One region of the Paenibacillus sp. FSL W7-1332 genome, then DNA from elsewhere that is predicted to be linked to it. Evidence: riboswitches for the same ligand, from Rfam matches in the RefSeq annotation. Region 1 holds a riboswitch; each other region holds the start of a gene.
The links. Region 1 has a riboswitch for ZMP and ZTP ahead of purT (phosphoribosylglycinamide formyltransferase 2). Riboswitches for the same ligand answer to the same signal wherever they lie in the genome.
Positions count from the first base shown of each region.

Region 2: another riboswitch for ZMP and ZTP. It lies ahead of MKX98_RS20440 (tetrahydrofolate dehydrogenase/cyclohydrolase catalytic domain-containing protein); the one in region 1 lies ahead of purT (phosphoribosylglycinamide formyltransferase 2).
Region 3: another riboswitch for ZMP and ZTP. It lies ahead of rpiB (ribose 5-phosphate isomerase B); the one in region 1 lies ahead of purT (phosphoribosylglycinamide formyltransferase 2).

Region 1 covers NZ_CP150209.1:4,396,093-4,403,116, forward strand. The annotation lists gene MKX98_RS19565 (response regulator) at 1-949, opposite strand, end outside; gene MKX98_RS19570 (MATE family efflux transporter) at 1,152-2,510, opposite strand; gene purT (phosphoribosylglycinamide formyltransferase 2) at 2,831-3,991, opposite strand; ZMP/ZTP riboswitch at 4,076-4,156, opposite strand; gene MKX98_RS19580 (ATP-binding protein) at 4,410-5,852, shown strand; gene MKX98_RS19585 (YdcF family protein) at 5,863-6,495, opposite strand; gene MKX98_RS19590 (diguanylate cyclase) at 6,664-7,024, opposite strand, start outside.
Region 2 covers NZ_CP150209.1:4,574,629-4,581,652, reverse strand. The annotation lists gene MKX98_RS20465 (MarR family transcriptional regulator) at 1-447, opposite strand, end outside; gene MKX98_RS20460 (YolD-like family protein) at 645-896, shown strand; gene MKX98_RS20455 (GTP-binding protein) at 972-2,084, opposite strand; gene MKX98_RS20450 (TIGR03943 family protein) at 2,084-3,058, opposite strand; gene MKX98_RS20445 (permease) at 3,156-4,166, opposite strand; ZMP/ZTP riboswitch at 4,325-4,404, shown strand; gene MKX98_RS20440 (tetrahydrofolate dehydrogenase/cyclohydrolase catalytic domain-containing protein) at 4,469-5,317, shown strand; gene MKX98_RS20435 (LacI family DNA-binding transcriptional regulator) at 5,614-6,606, shown strand; gene MKX98_RS20430 (sucrose-6-phosphate hydrolase) at 6,787-7,024, shown strand, end outside.
Region 3 covers NZ_CP150209.1:6,975,467-6,982,490, reverse strand. The annotation lists gene MKX98_RS31780 (FtsW/RodA/SpoVE family cell cycle protein) at 1-830, shown strand, start outside; gene spoIIR (stage II sporulation protein R) at 1,049-1,744, shown strand; gene MKX98_RS31770 (L-threonylcarbamoyladenylate synthase) at 2,195-3,361, shown strand; gene MKX98_RS31765 (manganese efflux pump) at 3,444-4,007, shown strand; gene MKX98_RS31760 (low molecular weight protein arginine phosphatase) at 4,061-4,648, shown strand; ZMP/ZTP riboswitch at 4,740-4,821, shown strand; gene rpiB (ribose 5-phosphate isomerase B) at 4,936-5,400, shown strand; gene MKX98_RS31750 (TIGR01440 family protein) at 5,482-6,066, shown strand; gene glyA (serine hydroxymethyltransferase) at 6,157-7,024, shown strand, end outside.

The DNA.
Region 1 (7,024 bases):
CATCGATGAAAATGACCTTCTCGGCACCCAGAATCAACCGGTAGTCGAGCGCCAGCAGCGCACCCTGATATGAAAGCTTCAGGTCTGTTAGATTCCCCACCTGTGAGCCCACTCCAATCGTAACCGGCAGCTTCAAATAATGAAGAATGCTTTTTAATAAACGGTCAAGTGTCAACTGCAGCTCGCTAAACCACGCTTCTTCCTCCCTCTCATCATTCGCAATCAGCAGCACAATGCTGTCCTGATATATGAATGCGCTTACAAGAGATGAGGGATCCAGAAGCTCCTTAGCGATGTTCAGCATGGCATGCAGCATTAAATCCAAGTCTCCAGAATGGCGTAGGGAGGCTGAGGACGTTTGCTCCTTATCAACAGAAGCGGGATATAAGGCCATAACCGCAGCAAGGTAACAACCTCCATTCAAAGATAATTCGTAATTTCGAATCTTCTCCTCAACAATCGAGCGGGGTAATTTCCGGGTGAGCAGCGACGCAAGAAACGATTCCCGAAGCAATGGCAGGCTCGTGCGGTAATGCTCCTTCAACTGACGCACATCCTCGCGCTCTGCAACCTCCAAATCGATCTTGTCCTTGATCTTCCTCAATAGCTCCATAAAGCTTTCGGCTGAGAAAGGTTTAAGCAAATACTCGTCCACGCTGAGCGTAATCGCTTGACGGGCATAATCAAATTCATCGTATCCGGTTAAGATCACGATTTTGCACAGCGGCAGAAACTCTCTGAGCCATGAGGCCAGCTGGAGCCCATCCTGAAACGGCATACTGATATCGGTAATGACAACTTCCGGCTCCAATCGCTCCGCAAGCTCTACAGCCTCTCTCCCGTTCTCCGCCGTTCCCTCGATCGTGAATCCGCAGGCTTCCCACTGGATTTCCTGCACGAGTCCCTCTCTTACGTCGGCTTCATCGTCCACTAACAGCACTTTGTACAAGGCAACCCCTCCTGTTCTAATCTGTCAAATGAGTTAAAAGAATCTAATGTGATCTTACCGCGGCCCATCCAAATTTGGAATGCATCATTTTCACGCTGCTTTGAGGCAAAAAAAAAAAAGAACGAATGCATGGCTCTTGAACAACAGAGTGATTTCTGTTCGTTAAGTCATGATTCGTCCTGAACTCGATTGTATAAAATCCTTACGCCTGGGCCGGTATGGAGACGGGATTAGCAGGCGTGCCTAACCTTTTAATGCTCAGGTAGTAGGCAATGCCGAGCGGGATGACGGCTCCGAGCCAAGCCAGCGGGTTCGCCAGGCTTGCGCCGAGGAACCCGATCTGCGCGGTCAGGAAGATGGCAGCCAATACCCGCATGATCAGTTCCATGATGCCGGCTACGGTTGGGATAAAGCTCTGTCCCAGTCCCTGCAGCGTGAAGCGGTAGATGAACAACAGCGACAGAAGCAAATAGGTGCTTCCGTTCGATAAGAAATACAGCCTGCTAAGGGACAGCAATTCTTCCTGTCCATGACCGACAAAGAGGCTGACGGCTGCAGGACCCGCGAATATAACCAGCAACCCCACGGCGATGCTGAAAGATCCCGAGACCCATATACATTGTTTAACTCCAAGCTTGATTCGGTCTATGCGATTCGCACCGAAGTTCTGGGCCGCAAAAGTCGCCATCGTAATGCCAAAGGAACTCATGGGCTGCGTAGCGAGCATGTCAATCTTCTGAGCAGCAGTATATGCGGCTACGGCTGTTGCCCCAAGACCGTTAAGCGTAATCTGAAGAATGATGGCACCGATTGCAATGATGGAGGCTTGGAAGCCCATCGGGAAACCGACCCACATATGCCGGCGTATAAATGTCCTATCGATGGACCAATCAGCATTCTTGAATTGCAGAAGCGGAACCTTTTTATGAATGTATAACAAGCAGAGCAGGCAGGAGAACAGCTGCGATACCACCGTGGCAAGCCCTGCTCCGGCTACTCCCATCTTGAATACGAGAATAAATAACAGATCGAGTACGATATTCAGAATGCTTGCGACCACCAAGAATAGAAGCGGTGTCCGGCTGTCCCCAAGCGCTCTGAGCAGGTTCGCCAGCAGGTTGAACAGCACGGCTGCCCCAACACCCCAATTAATGACGATTAAGTACGAATATGCATCATCCAGGATTTCTGCCGGCGTGTTCATCATGACGAGGACAGGCCTCGTGAATATGACACTCACAATGGTCAGAAAAACCGTGAATACAAGGCTAATCCATATACTCGTTCCCACGCTTTTGCGAACGCCCGCGATATCCTTGGCGCCAAAACGCTGCGCCGTTATGATGGATAAACCTGCCGTCAAGCCTTGGGCAAAGCCAATGACAAAAAACAAAATACTGCCGGTCGAGCCAACGGCCGCAAGTGCGTTCACACCAATGGTGCGCCCAACGATCAGGGTATCCGCCATATTATAAAATTGTTGAAAAATATTTCCGATTAAAAGCGGGATCGTAAACATGATGATCAGCTTGATCGGACTTCCTTGCGTCATGTCTCTCATGTAGATTCTCCTATGCCGTCACTAAACGTTCCTCTATATATTTATTAGATAATATAACGCTATAAAGCCTATAGAGCAGCGCCTTGAAAACATTATAATGAGTGAGGGTCGTTTGTATTCTTGTGTATCTTATCATGAAAGAACATAAATTTCTGCATATTTATCATCAAACGACTAACAAAACTAAGTCACTATGGTCAGAACGGTTCATACCGGATTTTGATCCGCGAAATCATTTCAATGAAAAAAAGATCAACCGGTAAATCGGTTGATCTTTTTTCATGAGATTATGGATGCACCACCCTAAGAATCGGTAATGATTAGGCTTCCTCAATAGCAAGCTCATCCAAAGCCTGCTTCGCACGCGAACGCGCTTCCTCTAATGTGCAGGCGGTTGACAACGCAACTGCGACCCGTCTTCCAACCTTGGTCACCGGTTTCCCAAAAATGCGCAGCTGCGTATTCGGAACAGCCAGTGCTTGCTCGGCACCGGTAATTGAGTAGTCCTCCAGTTCTCGCGCAGCTTTCAGCGGACGGCTGGCTCCCGGCGTTATTAATTCGATCTCCGGGATTGGAAAACCAAGAATGGCACGGACGTGAAGCGCGAATTCAGATAAATTTTGCGTCACCAGCGTAACCAAGCCGGTATCATGCGGTCGCGGAGACACCTCGCTAAAATACACTTTATCCGCAGCAAGGAACAATTCAACACCAAACAATCCATATCCGCCAAGCTCGTCGGTAATCGTCCTTGCAATATATTTAGCTTCCTCCATTTGCTCATCGGACATGTTGTGCGGCTGCCAGGATTCGATATAGTCCCCGCTCTCCTGAATATGACCGATTGGCGCACAGAAGCTTGTTCCATTGACGGAGCGAACGGTCAAAAGCGTGATCTCTGACTGGAACGTAATGAATTCCTCAATGATCACTCTGCCGTTCTGCACGCGGCCGCCTTCCATCGCGATGTTCCAGCAGGACTCGATATCCCCTTCGCAGCGGCATACACTCTGGCCTTTGCCTGAGGAACTCATCAGCGGTTTTATCACGCACGGAAAGCCCATATCCAGGACAGCCTGTTTAAATTCCTCATAAGTATCGGCAAATCGATAGCCTGCAGTAGGCAGTCCCAACTCCTCGGAAGCCAACCGGCGAATCCCTTCACGATCCATCGTAAGCTTCGCAGCTCTGGCAGTAGGAATAACCCGGTACCCCTCTTCCTCCAGTCTAACCAGCTCCGAAGTAGCGAGCGCCTCGATTTCGGGTACGATCAGGTCCGGCTTCTCTAGCTCGATGATTGCGCGTAATTTCTCCCCATCCAGCATATCGAGGACATGGCTGTGATCGGCAACATGCATGGCAGGAGCGTCAGCATAACGATCGACCGCTACGGTTTCAACACCCAGTCTCTGGGCCTCAATCACGACTTCTTTTCCGAGTTCTCCCGAACCTAGCAGCAGTATTTTCTTCGTTTTTAACATCGTTGTTTTATCCCCTTTTCGTAGTTTCAGAGACTTATAAAAAAAGCAGAAAATAATAAAGAGGTAAGGGAAATAAGCTTCCCTTACCTCTGCCCAGGCGTACGGCCGTCGTCATCTATGTGCTCCCTCATGGTCCCCCATGCTACGCCAGTTACACATAAACCTATACATTGTTATTTAAATCATACTTAATCTTCCCGTTAATTGCAATATCACCGTAAGGCGACATTAGGATTTAGACTTCAGCATATCGATGGCATCCTTCAGCGATTGCGAAAGCCACTTCTTAGGGTGGATTTATCGCCAAAACGAGAAATTTCGTTATTGATCTATCGCTTTAAAGGATTGATGAATGATAGGGTCCAACATATAATATGGATAAATTCATTCCTGTCAGATATTTGAAAGGAGACTTGCTGTGCTGCCCTATTCCAACCCCAATCATGATTTTGCCTTTGAACAAGCCGTAATCGGAATGGCATTGATATCGTTTGATGGTTCGATTCTTAAGGTCAATTCGGCACTAAGTGATCTATTGGGATATTCACAGCAGGAGTTAACTGCCGGGGCGCCACAAGAAGATAGCAGCATCCGCGCCTTATTGAATCAAGTGGTTTGGAACGCAAGAGCCGCTCAAAATCAGCAGCAATCCATAACCCAGTTTGAATATGTTTACCACCATCCATCCGATCGTGAAGTATACCTCAGTGTACGTATCAGCGTTAAGGAGGAGCTGGCGCAGAATTTCCGTGGCTGCTTGGTACAGTTTGAAGATCGAACCTTGCTGAGACAACTTATGAAGCAGCTGGAGCTGAAGGAACAGAAGCTAAACGAGAAGGAAAATTCGTTTTTGCAGCTGTTGGAAGGACTCCCCTTATCCGTACTCATAACAAAAAAAGGCATTGTCCACTATGTTAATCCTGCCGCGCTCAGACTTGTTAATGCTGCGCATCCCCGTGACGTCCTCGGGATTTCAACCGACGTGGTAGTCGACGCATCGCACCATAACAAACTGATGAAACGCAGGGCAAAATATGCCGAGAGCGGAGAGATCGGAAGCGTCGATTATCGGATACGCTGTCTGGACGGGCAGGAGAAAATGGTCACGGGATTCACGTTGATCATAAATTATGAAGGCGAAAAAGCGGCGGTCGGAATCTTCAAGGACATCACAGAGCAGCAGATGGAAGAAGATCGCGTGATGCAATCCGAGAAGCTGACCACCGCCGGCCAGTTGGCCGCCGGCATTGCCCATGAAATTCGGAATCCCTTAACTTCGATTAACGGATTCGTAAAATTGCTGCGATCTGCGGAACGAAGCAACGAGCTCTATTTTGAAATCATTGAATCGGAGCTCAAACGCATCGAACTCATTGTCAATGAACTCCTGGTGCTCTCGAAACCGCAGAGCGTTCATGTCAGCGGACCCATCGACGTGTTTGCCATTATGGAACAGATCATTACCCTTATGAAGGTTCAAGCAGCCCTCAAAAATATCGAGATCATCCCTCATTATCCGATGGCACCGGTCTTCGTTCAGGGTGAAGTAAACCAGCTCAAGCAAGTGTTCATCAATCTGCTGAAAAATGCCATGGAAGCGATGAATCAAGGGGGAACCATTACCTTGGACATTTTGCACAACGCTCAAGAGGTTCGAATCATCGTGCAGGACGAAGGGATTGGCATGACGCAGGAACAAATCCAATCCCTGGGACAGCCCTTTGTTACGACCAAAGACACCGGGACGGGACTCGGACTGATGATTACCAAGAACATTATTCATAATCATGGCGGTACGATGAATGTAGAGAGCATACCCAATCATGGGACAACCTTTACGATCCATTTACCGGCTTTATAACGCATACATATTATCGGAATGGTGATGCCAGTTGATAACCGATGTAATAAAAGACTTCTCTGATTAGAAAAGGAACTTTGCTTCTCAGGCTCTGATACGCGCTCCGGGCTGCGGGCGAAGGATTGGCTTCCAATCCCATATCTTCTGCCATCATCATCGCCCGCTTCATATGCAGCGGGTCACTTACAATGAGGTAAGAGGACAGTCCTGCTGAATCTCCTACCTTATTGGCAAAGTGCAGATTCTGCTCCGTGATCGTCGAAGCCGTCTCGACAAGGATGTCACTCTCCGGAACACCATGCTCGATGGCATACTGCCTGGCAACATCCGATTCGGCAAGTTCATCCTCCGAACTGCGTCCCCCTGTAAATATCAGCTTGTCTACGTACTGCCGGTCATACAGCCATAGCGCATGATCAATGCGTCCCTGAAAAACAGGCGATGGCTTCCCTTCCCATACAGCAGCCCCCAGCACGATGGCTGCATCAGACGGGATATTGGCTGTTCTTTGCGCATAATTCCAAATGGTGATGCCCACATACAGCGTATAAATTAACAGGATTCCAATGAATACCCCCAACACATAAATCACGGTACGCTTTCTTCTGCCCCGAGCTTCCCTTGCCGGCATATTTCGTGTCATGCTGCACCCCCAGCGCCCAATCTTAATCTACCCTTAGTGTCCATTCTATCATTTTCAGCAAAAAAAGCCTGCTTGCTCCCTTATTGAGAGCGTCGGGCTTTCTTTGCTGTCAACTATCGTTTTTTTATTCTAGCACTACCGAGAGTAACACAAACTCGAATCTACCGTTTAATCCGCATCATATCCATACAGCGTGACTCTGTTCTTCCCTTTGCTCTTGGCAATATGCATCGCTTTCTCCGTCTCCGCGATCAAATCCGTGAACTTTAACATGGATGCTGGTGTAAGGCATGCCGCCCCCACGCTAACGGTCATAAACCCATCCTCTGCCGAGCGATCCTTGGGAATGCTGAGTGCAAGCACGCCAAGGCGTATCTTCTCAGCCAATTCATAGGTACGTTCGGGGCTTTCGTTTTTCAGCTTCAGGATAAAGGTCCCGCCACCGTAGCGTGATATGGACGCTCCGTAGGGTTCGCCAATAATTTTCAGGGCATCGGCTATCCATTGCAAACATAAATCACCGCCATAT
Region 2 (7,024 bases), 180 kb from region 1:
ACTTGGTTCTTTCATTAGTTGAATCTGGCTGTTCAGCTTCTGTAGAGTTTGAACAAACGCAAGTCGTTCTGATTCCGTGAGGTCTGCCTGCAGTTCCTCCATAAAGCGATCTTTCTCCGCCTTAAACGCTGCTACTTTACTTTTGCCCACTTCAGTTAGCTGAACCAACGTAATCCGGTTGTCATTCTCACATCTGGTTCGGAGAAGTATTCCTTCCGCTTCCAACTGCTGAACATGACGGGTCACCGCAGCTGGATCAATAGACACGGCCTTCTGCAAATCCGATTGGCTAATTTGGCCCCCCGTCAGTTTGCATAGGAGTTCGAGCCGATTGGGACTAACTCCAGCACAGCGTTCAAACCGGGTCGAAATATGCTTGTTTAAATGCATCAGCAAGTACAGCAGGTCTTCCGTATGGCACGTAGCGATTATAAAGACCCCCTTCAATTCATTGACTCGTCAATGTTTGATGGGTCAATCATATACCTTTGTTTTCTGAAAATCAAGTCTTTTGCATAAAAAACTGAATCGGATTTCATGTATAATAGGAAGTAGATTCCTAATTCATAGGTTTGAGGAAAGATTTGTTTTCATGGAGAATGTAATGCTAATGCATGAACAACATAAATCAGGAGGACAAGGTTATGGCAAAAGCAAAAGTTCCAAAGAGACCCACGAGAGATGAGTTTGTACTGGAAGAGCTCGGAAATCAGCTTACGGAAGCTTACCAGGAAGAATCGGTGATCGTACTGACGGTCTGGGGATGGGAAGAGGCAGTCCGCGGACAAATCGATCAAATGGACTCCCGCACAGGGAAGGTGCACATGAAAGAGAATGGCGTCATTACGAAGGTTCCCTTTATGGACATTATGGAAGTGAATTATCCCAGGGACTAATCAGAATGATAACGAACAAGGAGATCCTGCGAGGATCTCCTTTTCTATATCTCTGTCTGTCAAACCATCCAGCTGTCATTGCACCACGCCACTGAGCAAGCCTTCCCACTCTTGAACCATGCGTTTTTTATCCAGACGATGGCCAATCAGCGTAAGATATCCGCGTTGCAGCTGCAGCGTGCTTGGCTTACATTCAAGCTCTGAACCCGCCCACTGAACTAGAGAGGGCCCCGTCGAGAGATGGATGTAACCTTTGGCCCGAATCAGGCTGGAGCCAAGTGCAGCGAGAAACGTCTCGATCGCGCTCAACTGAAGCGGGAAGGGGGATGGAGCAGATAAGGTCAAGGTATCCATGCCCGTGAAGGATGTGCTGCTGTGTCCGGACTCTTCTCCGTGCAGATGGCTAGAATGGTCATTGGCGGATCTCTCTGGCTGGTGGTGCGCATGCTTGCTGTGATCATTAGTCAACGGTTGGTCTTGCGTAAGATCCGCAAGATCTCCTGGCTTCCATTGCGAAGTTGGAAACGAATGGCTCGGGTCATTAGAGGGCTCAAGCTGAGGCTGAAGCTGAAGCGTCGAAAACACTTCATTTTCATCATCCAAACGGCTGTAGTCGGTTACGGACAGACTTGCCGTCGTGTTTATTTTTCTAATGGAGGTCGTGACTTTGTTGATCTGTTTATCGTCGCAGTCCCCCGCCTTGTTAAGGATGATCATATCCGCGAAGCTGATTTGTCCCCGCAGGGTACGCACCAGTTCACGACTGGATGCAAAGAAGCTGTTGTACTCGAGAAATTTCCTGCAGTCGGCCAAGGCAATTTTGCGCTGAATTGAGATTCGGTCAGCCAGGGACGGATCCTGCAGATCCTCAAGAATCTGTTCAGGATTCGCCACGCCGGTCGTTTCGATGAATATGAGATCCGGCTTCTGATCTAACAGGGTTTGTAATGCTTGACCCAGCTCGTCTCGTCTGGTGCAGCAGATGCATCCGTCGAGCAGCTTCTCAATCGGAAGATCGGGGATTTCGCCGGAGACCGTATCGCCATCCACATCTTGTTCGCCCATCTCATTCATAAGCACGGCGGTTCTCCACTGGCGCTTGGCGGCATATTCCAGCAGTCTGAGCAGCAGCGTGGTTTTGCCGCTTCCCAAAAATCCGCTAATCAATACAACGGGTATCTTGTTCATTAATTGATTTCCTCCTTGGTCTCGTTATCATTCGAATACAGCTCGTCAAACTCCGCGACGGAGTCCGGATTCGTGAAAATGTACGGGGACGCCGGCTGCTCGATCGGCTGAATCCGCTTCGCTTGAATTTGCAGCGTCTCTTTACCATTCAAGGTGGCGACCTGGATCGTGCCATCAATCTGGACCCACGTATCATCAGCGAACGACGCAGCATTCGTGCCGCGCACAAGAACCCCGAACGGTACGGCGTCTGCCGTGCAGCACATCACGAGGAATCGGCTAACGGCAAAGGTATCCTCATTCATCTTTCCGTCGCGGAAGACGAACCCTTGCACCGAGATGGTTTTTCCTTGAAAATGCTCTTTGTACATATCCATGGCCCCGACGGTTTCCGAGAAAATGTCCGGTTCCACCTTAATGACGGGCAGCGTATATAAGCGCTTGGCAAGCTCTGCAAACTCCACACTATAGATGTCCTTGGCAACGAATCGTTCGTTCAATGCAATATTTTCTTCTGCTTCTTGATCCATGCCGGGTAATCGCTTATCCGTGCCTGAAAAGGCGGCGGTGTTGCGGTCATCGGTCTTACGCCGTACATCGGGATTCGGATAGGTGTAGATCATTCCTTTTTTGGCTGCCATATCGCTGCCCAGGGCTTGGTCCGGCAGGAGCAGGCCAAACAGCAGCGGCACCGTGAATAACCCGTATACCGTTACGTTTTTGACAAGGCCGGCAGGCAGGGGATGCTCGCAATCACATACCTCTCCGGAATCGCCCGCAAGGGAATGCCACATCATCCCGAATGCAATGAACAACAACGGAACCGGGCAGAGAAGCAGCAGGGTCTGCATATGAGGCGCTAGGTAAAATTCGAGCGCATCTGAAGCATTCAGATGCATGATATAAGCGGCGAGAGCCGCAACAAGCAGCGACCGGAGCGTATAGTGAATCCGTATCCTCAAACTGGACTTCATCCTCCCAATCACCTCCAATCTCAAGCGGATACCTGATGATCCTAAACGGTCCCGGTAATCTCGTTTGGTTTTTCGTCAATCTTTCATCCTTAGGCAGCTATCCACCCAAAAGAGCGTTGACGGCTACAGAGCCGATAAAGACAAGTGTCATTACCAGCAGGCTTAAACCGATCACGAATTTAGTCTTGAAGGTAGTCGACAGCATGAGCAAGCTTTTGAAATCCAGCATCGGGCCGAGCACGAGGAAGGATACGAGCGGACCTACGGTAAAGGTGTGCGTGAACGCCGATGCTACAAAGGCATCCGAAGTCGAGCAGAGGGACAGGATGAAAGCAAACCCCATCATGAACAGGTAAGAAGCGGTGGGACCGTTCCCCAATGCCAGCAGCTCTTCTCTAGGAATGAAGGATTGGATGCAGGCTGTCAGGAATGCGCCAAGAACCAGGTATTTGCCCATTTCGATCAATTCGTCTCCGGCGTGGACAAACAGGCTTCTCCAGGTTTTGGGATGCTCGTGCAGCTTGCGTTCACCAACGGCGGAATCTTGTTCGGAAAACTCTTGTAAGGAACGCTTGAGCGGGTTGTTCCTTGAAAAAACATAGACAAGCAAACCTACCGTTATCGCGACTGCAAAAGCCAGTCCCATCCGGCCGATCGTCACTTCGGGATGCGAGCGGAAGGCCATGAACGTCGCAGCGAACACAATGGGGTTCAGGATAGGTCCGCTGAGAATAAAGGTTACAGCGATGTAGGCAGGCATCCCCTTAAGCATCAGCCTTCGGACGACCGGGATCATCCCGCATTCACAGATGGGAAACACGATCCCCAGCATGGAAGCGAACAGGACGCCGATGACCGGGTTTTTGGGCGTGATCCGACGCACCCACTGTTCTTTAACGAACAGCTGAAGAAGGGACGACAGCAGCACTCCAAGCAGCACAAAAGGAAGCGCCTCAAGGAAAATGCCCGTAAAAACCGTTTTTACCTGCTGTATGTCACGGCTTGATATTAGACTTGAATCGTTCTGCAGCCATATCGTCAAGACCGGTATCACGAAGACAAGCGGAATCATGAAGGGCAGCATTTTGAAGATTACCGGATATTTCATTCAAGGCCTCCTGGAGCGAATTGTTCTTAGGACATTCTATGCTTGTACCATCGGCAACATACTCGATTCTTGCAAATTAATCAAAAAGATTACGATTTAATAGGTGAACTTCATGACCGGTAGCGCGAAGTCCAAAGTCGTGGTATATTTAAAAAAAGTTATCTGTGTGTTACTGGCGTAGCTTGGGGTACCAAGAGGGAGCACATAGGATCATATGCCGTACGCCTGGGCAAGAGGTAAGGAGACGATTAGTCGCCTTGCCTCTTTATGTTTTTAATACAATGGCGAAGGAGCGGATTAGCATGAGTAAGGAACCCGTAATTTTGGATGGAAAAAAGGTATCCGATGATATTAAGGCAAAGCTGGCGGTGAAGGTACAGGAATTGAAGCAGCACGGGATAACGCCTTGTCTGGCAACGATTCTGGTTGGCGATGATCCTGCTTCGGCGACCTATGTACGGATGAAGGGAAATGCTTGCGAGCGGCTTGGCATCATATCCAAGAAAGTGGTGCTGGAGACCTCGACCTCGACTGAGGAGCTGATCGCCGCGATACAAGAGCTGAACGAGGATCCGAATGTCCACGGTATTCTGCTGCAGCATCCGGTACCGCATCATATCGATGAACGGGCGGCTTTTGATGCCATAGCCATTGAAAAAGACGTGGATGGAGTAACCACGCTCGGTTTCTCGCAAAATGCGTTTGGTTTTGCCGATTATCCGTCTTGTACGCCTGCCGCGATTATTGCGATTATGGATTATTATGATCTGCCGATCGAAGGGAAGCATGCCGTGGTGGTCGGACGCAGTCCGATTCTGGGTAAGCCGGTATCGATGATGCTGCTCAATCGCAATGCTACCGTTACGATCTGCCACTCGAGAACGAGGAACCTCGGGGAGCTTGTGTCCCAGGCGGATATCGTGGTTGCGGCCGTAGGCAAACCTAATTTCATTCAAGGGAGCTGGATTAAGCCGGGTGCCGTTGTATTGGATGCCGGCTACAATAAAGGGAATATCGGCGACTGCGATTATGAAGCCTGCGCGAAGGTGGCATCTGCGATTACACCGGTACCGGCAGGTGTCGGCCCCGTTACGATTGCTACATTGCTGAAGCATACCGTCGAATCGGCCGAGCGAACCGTGCAAGCCTGAAGGAAAACCACAGACAATTTGCATATGAATTAAGATGCGCCCATGAATAAATCCCCTTCGAATCGGTTCATTCCTAGTAAGAGTCTGGAGCTTGGAAAAGATATGGCTCCTGCCATAATAGGCTTGGAGTCTCCATTTCACGGATGCCTGGACGTCATGGTATAGTTAGGAAAAAGCGAAAACGAAGGGGAGAGATTCATGCACAAACGAAACATGATCCATTGTGCTGCCCAACTAGGAGCTGTGGAGGAACAACTGTTCGTTGCAGCGCCGCAAGCGGCTCCCGGGAGCACCGAATGAAAAACACGATTGCAGATATTGCCAAAAAAGCCGGGGTTGCCAAAAGCACGGTCTCCCGTTTCTTGAACGGAGGTTCCGTCAGCAATGCAACACGCCAAAAAATTGAGCTGGTCATTCAGGAAACCGGTTATATTCCGAATTCGTTTGCACAGAGCTTGAAAGCGAAGAAAACCAGCATGATCGGCACCATTGTACCGCGTCTGGATTCATTCTCAGCATCGCAGACCGTTGCCGGCATGGACGAAGAATTAAGGAAACACGGTTATCAGCTTCTTATTATCAATGCAAGCCAGGACTTAACCAGGGAGATTGAAGCGCTGTATGATCTCGCCAGGCAAAAAATATCTGGCATTATTTTATTTGCGACTCAAGTGACGGATACCCATCTTGCCGCGATTCAAGAGATCGGCATCCCTGTCATCCTGTTAGGACAGCAGCATAAGGATGTTCACAGCATGATTTATAACGACTATGCCGCGGGTTATGACATGGGCCGGTATGTGCTGTCCAAGGGACATCGCCATATTGCCTATATCGGGGTGACGGAACAAGACGTTGCTGTCGGAGTTCAGCGGAAGGAAGGGTTTCTGAAAGCGGTAAGCGAGGATAGTGAGGCAAAAGCGGATCTCTATGAGAGTGGATTTAAGATGTCGGATGGTGTAAAGACCGCATGGTCCATTTTTGAGTCGAACCGAACGCTGCCAACTGCCGTGGTTTGCGCTACTGACAATATCGCGTTAGGCGTTATGAAAGCGGCTCATATGAAGGGCATTCAAATTCCGAACGAACTCTCCGTTACCGGATTTGGCGGATACGACGTAACCGAGGTGATTCATCCTGGATTGACAACGGTTAAATATGGATATTCCCAAGCGGGCCATCTCGCCGCACAGCATATAATGAAGCTGGTCAACGACGAGCCTGTGGATTTCCTGACGGTTATGAGCTGCGATATGATTCATCGCGAAAGCGTTGACAATCTAAAATAGGTATTTTATACTGAAAAAAACGGAACCGGTTCCAATACTGCTTTTGCCTGGTATTGGAGCTGAGTTCATTATTTTTACTCCTGATTGGAACCGGTTCCACTACAGGTGAGTTAGGCTGATGTTCACGCATAGCATGATCAGATTGTTTTTTTAGTTAGCCCATTTATAAGGAGAAGAGATATGGACAGAGAACTGAAATACCGACGCCTGGATCAGGCTTCTCCCGAAGAGCTTTCCTCCTTAAAGGAGAAAGTGAAATTAAGCGAATGGAGGCAGAGGTTTCACATACAGCCCATCATGGGCTTGCTGAATGACCCTAACGGGTTTTCTTATTATAACGGGGAATATCACTTATTTTATCAATGGTTTCCGCTGGGTACGTATCACGGCTTGAAATACTGGTACCATACATCCTCGA
Region 3 (7,024 bases), 2.6 Mb from region 1:
TCCTTTCTTTTGTATTGGTGCGCAAAAACAAACCGCTGCTGTCCTTCTGGAAGGACGTTGTTCCGATCGGACTCTTGGCATTCGTGCCTTTTGTGCTCGTCATGGCCCAGAATGATTTGGGTAACGCGCTCAGTTATGTCGTTATTTTGCTGGGGCTGCTCTGGATCGGAAACGTCAAGTTCTCCCATGCGCTCATCGGGCTTGCGCTTGTGGCAGGCGTGGCCTTCGGCGGCGCTCAGGCCTATATTCATTATCATGATGAACTGCTGGAATCGAAAATACTGAAGCCGCACTGGGTGGAACGGATTGATCCGTGGCTGTATCCGGAGAAGGCGACCGCCAAGGCCAGCTATCATACAACGAATGCGAAGCTTGCCATCGCTTCGGGCGGCATGAGCGGCGAGGGTTACATGCAAGGCTCGTCGATCCAGTCGGGCAGGGTGCCTTATGCGTACTCTGATTCTATATTTGTGCAGATTGCCGAGGAATTCGGGTTTATCGGATCTTCCATTCTGCTTCTGTTATATTTCATCTTGATCCATCGGCTGATCCTGATCTCCCTGGAATCCCGGGAGCGTGCGGGGCCGTTTCTCATTATAGGGATCGTGGCCATGTTCCTATATCAGATCTTCGAGAACATCGGCATGTTTATCGGTTTAATGCCGCTGACAGGGATTACGCTGCCCTTTATCAGTTACGGGGGAACTTCCCTTGTGATCAGCATGGCCAGTCTGGGAGTAGCCATGAGCGTCAAGCTGCATGGCCAGGAAGTGGAGGAAGATATGCCGGATCCGCATGCCTATCGTCCGGCCGCTTCTAAGCAGGCGTAAACTTTTCTTTGCGGGAAGCTCAATAATCACGGAGACGAACTGAATAACCGATCTTAACGAAGATGCGATTCCGACTGGGGATCGCATCTTTTTTTGGTTCATGCTGCACCAATCTATGATTTTTTATCGAAATTGCTAGATTCAACGTTTATATCTTTTGCCTGCGGACATACTGATAGCATCATAGAGTTTCGTTCATAGAGAGGCGGTTGTCCGAGATGAAAAATGTTAGTGAAACCCTCCGTATTATCGTGAAGAAAATGGTTGTGCTCTTATCCTGTATGTTTATGGTCATCATGGCTTGGGAAGGACAGCAGATTGATGCTTCCGTTGTTGGCGGTCCGATCCCTCAGGAATCGATACGACTTCGCATACTGGCGAATTCCGATAGCCCGTCCGATCAGCTGGTCAAAAGAGAGATTCGTGATTCGGTCGTTGAGCAAATGCAGCTCTGGGTCCTGCAGCTGGAGAACCCGCAAAGCCTGGAAGACGCCAAAGAATTAACCCGGCAGCATCTTCCGGAAATCCGCCAATTGGTGAGTGAAGAGTTGAAGAAAAGAGGGATTACGTACAGTTACACCGTAGAGCTTGGTGTTGTGCCGTTCCCGACGAAGTTATACGGGGGCACGGTTTATCCGGCTGGCGATTACGATGCGCTGCGGATTACGTTAGGCGAAGGTCAAGGGCAGAACTGGTGGTGCGTCTTGTTCCCGCCGCTTTGTTTCATCGATGGTGGCAGCGGGGATGCGGCGGCGCAGCCTGTTGACGCAGGTATCCAAACGGTTTCAGCAGAGGCCGGCGAGGCTTCCCAAGAGGAAGTTCCGAAGAATGCAGGCGACAGTGAACCGGAGGTCCGCTTCTTCTTGTGGGATATGTTCCTTGGCATTTGGAACTGGGTGGTAAGCTTGTTCTAGGATTATAAGCGAGTTGATTTTCAATCCTGATCGGGTATGATAAACTTTGAAGTAGAAGTGCGAGTTCAAAAAGTCGGATTTTCAGCAAACGCCATCGAAAGCATCTGCTTAGGCCCGGATGAATTCAAGATTCGATGCCGAGCTGCTTCCTGATTCGCTTCGTGTTAGATATAGGATTTATAAGTTATCAACGGAGTTGATGGAATTCTATATCGCAAGAAAACCTACTTCCGAATCGCGGTCGCTCAGCTCTGAATTGACCTCGATTGGTTTTCTTATCAAAAGCGGATTTTTTGAACAACCTCTAGAAGAGTGCTTTCTCTTTGGCGCGACTGGTTTGAATGGGAACCGGCACGGGACTGAAGAACGAAAAGCGCTTTTTATTTTGGGGCGTAGGCAACACACGCGTTGGAGTTTATATATTTCATATACAGAAAGTTTGGGATAGGAATGGAACAGAACGGGAATGGCATGGAACCTAGCCAGCAGCGGGATAACGGCTTCCGCCAGGCTGCTGCAAATTCAACCCAGGTGTGGCATGTATCGAGCTCACTTTCCAGGGAGAGCTTGAGTTTGGAGAAGGAGGCGAAGCAGGCGCTGGAGGAAGCGGGGCAGGTGCTCGAGCGGGGCGGAACGGTGGCCTTTCCGACGGAAACAGTCTACGGGCTTGGTGCAGACGCCGGTAATACGGAAGCAGTCGAGCGTGTTTTTGCCGCGAAGGGCCGGCCGTCTGACAATCCATTGATCGTGCATATTTCGGAGCTTACTCAGCTTGACGGTTTGGTCCGTCGTGTGAATGAGACAGAAAGGGCGTTGATGGCAAGGTTCTGGCCTGGGCCGCTATCGCTGGTGCTGCCCGTAAAACCGGGTGCCGTATCCCCTCGTGTGACGGCGGGGCTCGATACCGTTGCCGTGCGGATGCCGGATCACAACGTGGCGCTAGCCTTGATCAGCGCGGCCGGGCGTCCGCTGGCTGCGCCGAGCGCGAACCGTTCCGGTCGGCCAAGCCCGACGCTGGCCAGCCATGTCCTGGAGGATTTGGCCGGGGCGATCGACGGCGTCCTCGACGGCGGCCCTGCCGGGGTGGGCGTCGAGTCGACGGTGGTGCAAGTCGGCGAAGACGGCGCCGTCACGGTGCTCCGCCCGGGCGGCGTCACGGCCGAGCAGCTTGCCGCCGTTGCGGCAAGCGTGCGCATGGACCCGGCGCTGCATCGCGCCGCCGGGGAGGCGGAGAGCCCGGCGCCGCGCTCGCCGGGCATGAAGTACACGCACTACGCACCGAAGGGTGCGATGTGCGTGGTGCAGGGCCCGCGTGCCGACGCCGTTTCGGCACGCATCGCGGCCGAGCTTGAGGCGGCTGCCCGGCGCGGGGAGGTGACCGGCGTGCTGTCGTTCGACGAGCACATCGGTCACTACCGCGCAGACATTGCCGTCTCGCTCGGCAGCCTGGCCGCGCCGGAGGAAGCGGCCCGCCGGCTGTACGCCGGCCTGCGCCGGTTCGATGACGAAGGCGCAACCTTCATCCTGGCCGAAGCGTGCCCGGAGCAGGGCCTCGGAGCAGCCGTCATGAACCGGCTGCTGAAGGCCGCGGGACACCACATCATCGACGTGAATTAAAGCAGCCGCATGAACGCTGTTGGCATCATTTACCCCTTGTCCGCATATGGTGTACAAGACCATGGGACTTGGGGGAATGGGCATGCTGGAGGCGTCTGTCCAATCGGGACAGCTTGCGGCGATTCTGCTGATGGCAATTGCACTCGGGCTAGACGCATTTTCGCTTGGAATCGGAGTTGGAATGAGAGGCGGTATGCGCTTAGGCCATATGCTGGGCATCAGCTTCATGATCGCGTTGTTTCACATGCTGATGCCGCTGCTGGGCTTATTTGCCGGCCGCTACGTTGGCATGTTACTGGGCCACGTCACAGGGCTTGCTGCCGGCGGGCTGCTGCTTTTATTGGGCGGGCATATGATGTATAACGCCCTGCGGGGCGGAGAAGGGCAGCGAATACATCCTACCGCATTTTTAGGCATGCTGCTGTTTTCGCTTAGCGTCAGCATCGACTCCTTCTCGGTAGGCGTTTCGCTCGGAATGTTTGTGGATGATGTGCTGTTAATCGTAATTTCCTTCGGGGTCGTGGGCGGTTTGCTGTCCATTCTCGGTTTGCTGCTTGGCCGTCAGGTAAGCAATAAGCTGGGGGAGTACGGTGAAATGCTGGGCGGACTGATTTTGGTTATCTTTGGCACCATGTTTATTTTTTGACGCAATATTTGTTACAATAGCCCCAAAGAACCTACGAACGGGAGGAACGGACCGTGAAAAATATACTGTTTGTCTGCACGGGAAATACCTGCCGCAGTCCAATGGCGGAAGGCATGCTGAGAAAGCTTGCCAAACAACGGGGCATTCCGCTGGAAACGAAGTCCGCCGGCGTCTCGGCCGTGGACGGAATGCCGGTGTCCCATCATGCGGAATCCATCCTGCGAGACCAGGATATCCAGGAACGCTTGGTGTCCAAGCCGTTGACCGCGAACCTGGTGGAATGGGCGGATCTGATTCTGACGCTGACCCAGTCGCATAAGCAGTATGCTATAAGGCAGTTCCCGCACGCCGCTGACAAGATGCACACGCTGAAAGAGTTTGTTGAGGATGACCGCCGGGTGCTGGACGATCTGCGGGAGCAGGATAGTCTGTATGCAGCGCTTGAGCTGGCCAGATCTCTGGGCCACGATGTCAGCGACCGTGACCGGGAGCGTCTGATCGAGCTGCGTCAGCGCATCCCGAGCTTCGATATCTCCGACCCTTTTGGAGGCTCGCGGGAGGAATATGAAGCGACGGCCGCAGAGATACGGACGGCGTTGTTCCGTCTTTTGGACAAGCTGGAAGCGGATCGGCATAACTAAGTCTAGCTTTTAGAGATATAAAGCCTGCCATTGGGCTAAAAAGCCACTTGCCTTTCGCATGGTATTGCTTTAAGATGAAGGTGAAAAACAAATGATCCGGTGTAACTGGCGACGAAGTGGATGAAACCACGATGGAGCATCGGAATATACGGCCGGTCGCCTGGGCAAAGAGCATTTGGAGCACTATACGTGCGCCGACTGCTCTTTTTTCGTCTTTTGCGCCCGATTTGGGTTATAATGAAACAAGCTAAAACGCAAAAGCGAACATACGAGGGGGTTTTTCATAGATGAAAATTGCATTGGGTACGGATCATGCCGGCATTCGTCTGAAAGAGGAAATCGTGGGAGTCATTCGGGGTCTTGGACACGAGGTGGAGGATCTGGGCTGCGGCTGTTCCGACTCCGTGGATTATCCCGATTATGCCCTTCCGGTGTGCGAGAAGGTCGTCTCGGGTGAAGCGGACCGCGGCATTCTGATCTGCGGTACGGGGATCGGCATGAGCATTGCGGCCAACAAGGTGCCGGGCATTCGCTGCGCGCTGACACATGATGTGTTCTCAGCTAAAGCGACGCGCGAGCATAACGACAGCAACGTGATTGCGCTGGGTGAGCGTGTCGTCGGTCCCGGACTTGCTGCCGAAATCGTCAGCGCATGGCTGACGACGGATTTCAGTCATGGCGAGCGCCATGTCGGCCGCGTGAACAAGATCAAGGCCATCGAGGAGCGTTACCTGAAGAATGAATCGCGATAAGTGAACGCGTAATACAGCTGCGGCTATCGTGATATGGGATTGAAGCATCTTCTGTGAAAAAATCATCGGGAGGACTGTGACATGACGGATATCTCCAAGGTTTCCTTGAACGAACAGACAGCGCGTATTGTCCGCGAACTGGCCGAAGCGGCCGATTTAGGCCCGGGTAAAGTGCTGGTCATCGGAGCCAGCACCAGTGAAGTGGTTGGACGCCGAATCGGTACGGGCGGCGCTCTTGAAACGGCGCAGCAGCTTCTCCAGGGCATTGCCGCGGTTCAAGCGGAATTCGGTTTCGCGGTGGCCTATCAATGCTGTGAGCATCTGAACCGTGCGCTTGTCATGGAACGCGAGCTGCTCGAGCGGCTGGGCTTGACGGAAGTGGCGGCAGTTCCCATTCCGGGTGCGGGCGGGTCGATGGCTTCTGCAGCTTACCGCAGCATGAAGGAGCCCTGCCTTGCGGAATCGATTGAAGCCCATGCGGGTGTCGATATCGGCGAGACGCTGATCGGCATGCATTTGCGGAGAGTGGCGGTTCCATTCCGGCCGACCGAGCGTTATATCGGGGAGGCGCGCGTAACTGCGGCTTATACCCGCCCCAAGCTGATCGGCGGAGAACGTGCGGTGTACCGACTCGAGCAGAGGGATGATTCCACGCTGTGCGATTGATTCGAATGAGAACTCGCTTTTTTAATGATGACAACTTGTAGTTTTAAGTTTGCAAGAAAAAATAACGATGGATTATGGGAGGATATGAACATGATGGAACATTTGCGGAAGAGTGACCCGGCTGTATTGGAAGCGATGGATTTGGAGCTGAAGCGTCAACGCAGCAACATTGAGTTGATTGCTTCTGAGAATATTGTCAGCGAAGCGGTTATGGAAGCAATGGGGACGGTGCTGACGAATAAATATGCGGAAGGCTACCCTGGCAAACGCTATTACGGTGGCTGTGAGCGTGTGGATATCGTGGAAGATATCGCCCGTGACCGCGCCAAAGAATTGTTCGGAGCCGAGCATGCCAACGTTCAGCCGCACTCCGGTGCCCAAGCGAACATGGCGGTATATTTGGCGGCTTTGAAGCCTGGAGATACCGTGCTCGGCATGAACCTGGCCCATGGCGGCCATTTGACTCACGGAAGCCCGGTTAACGCTTCCGGCCTTCTGTACAATTTCGTTGCCTACGGCGTGCAAGAAGACACGTTCCTTATCGATTACGACGAAGTCCGCAAAGCGGCATTCAAGCATCGCCCTCGTCTGATCGTGGCGGGTGCAAGTGCCTATCCTCGCATTATTGATTTTGAAAAGCTGGCTGCCATCGCCAATGACGTAGGCGCGTTGTTCATGGTCGACATGGCTCATATTGCAGGACTCGTTGCGGCAGGTCTTCATCCGAATCCGGTTCCGCATGCCCATTTTGTAACGACCACGACGCATAAGACGCTTCGCGGACCTCGCGGCGGTATGATTCTGTGCAAAAAGGCTTGGGCGCAAGCGATCGATAAAGCGGTATTCCCCGGCTCCCAAGGCGGCCCGCTCATGCATGTGATTGCTTCCAAAGCCGTTGCGCTTGGCGAAGCCTTGGATCCGTCTTTCAAGACGTATGCAGAGAATGTCGTGAAGAACG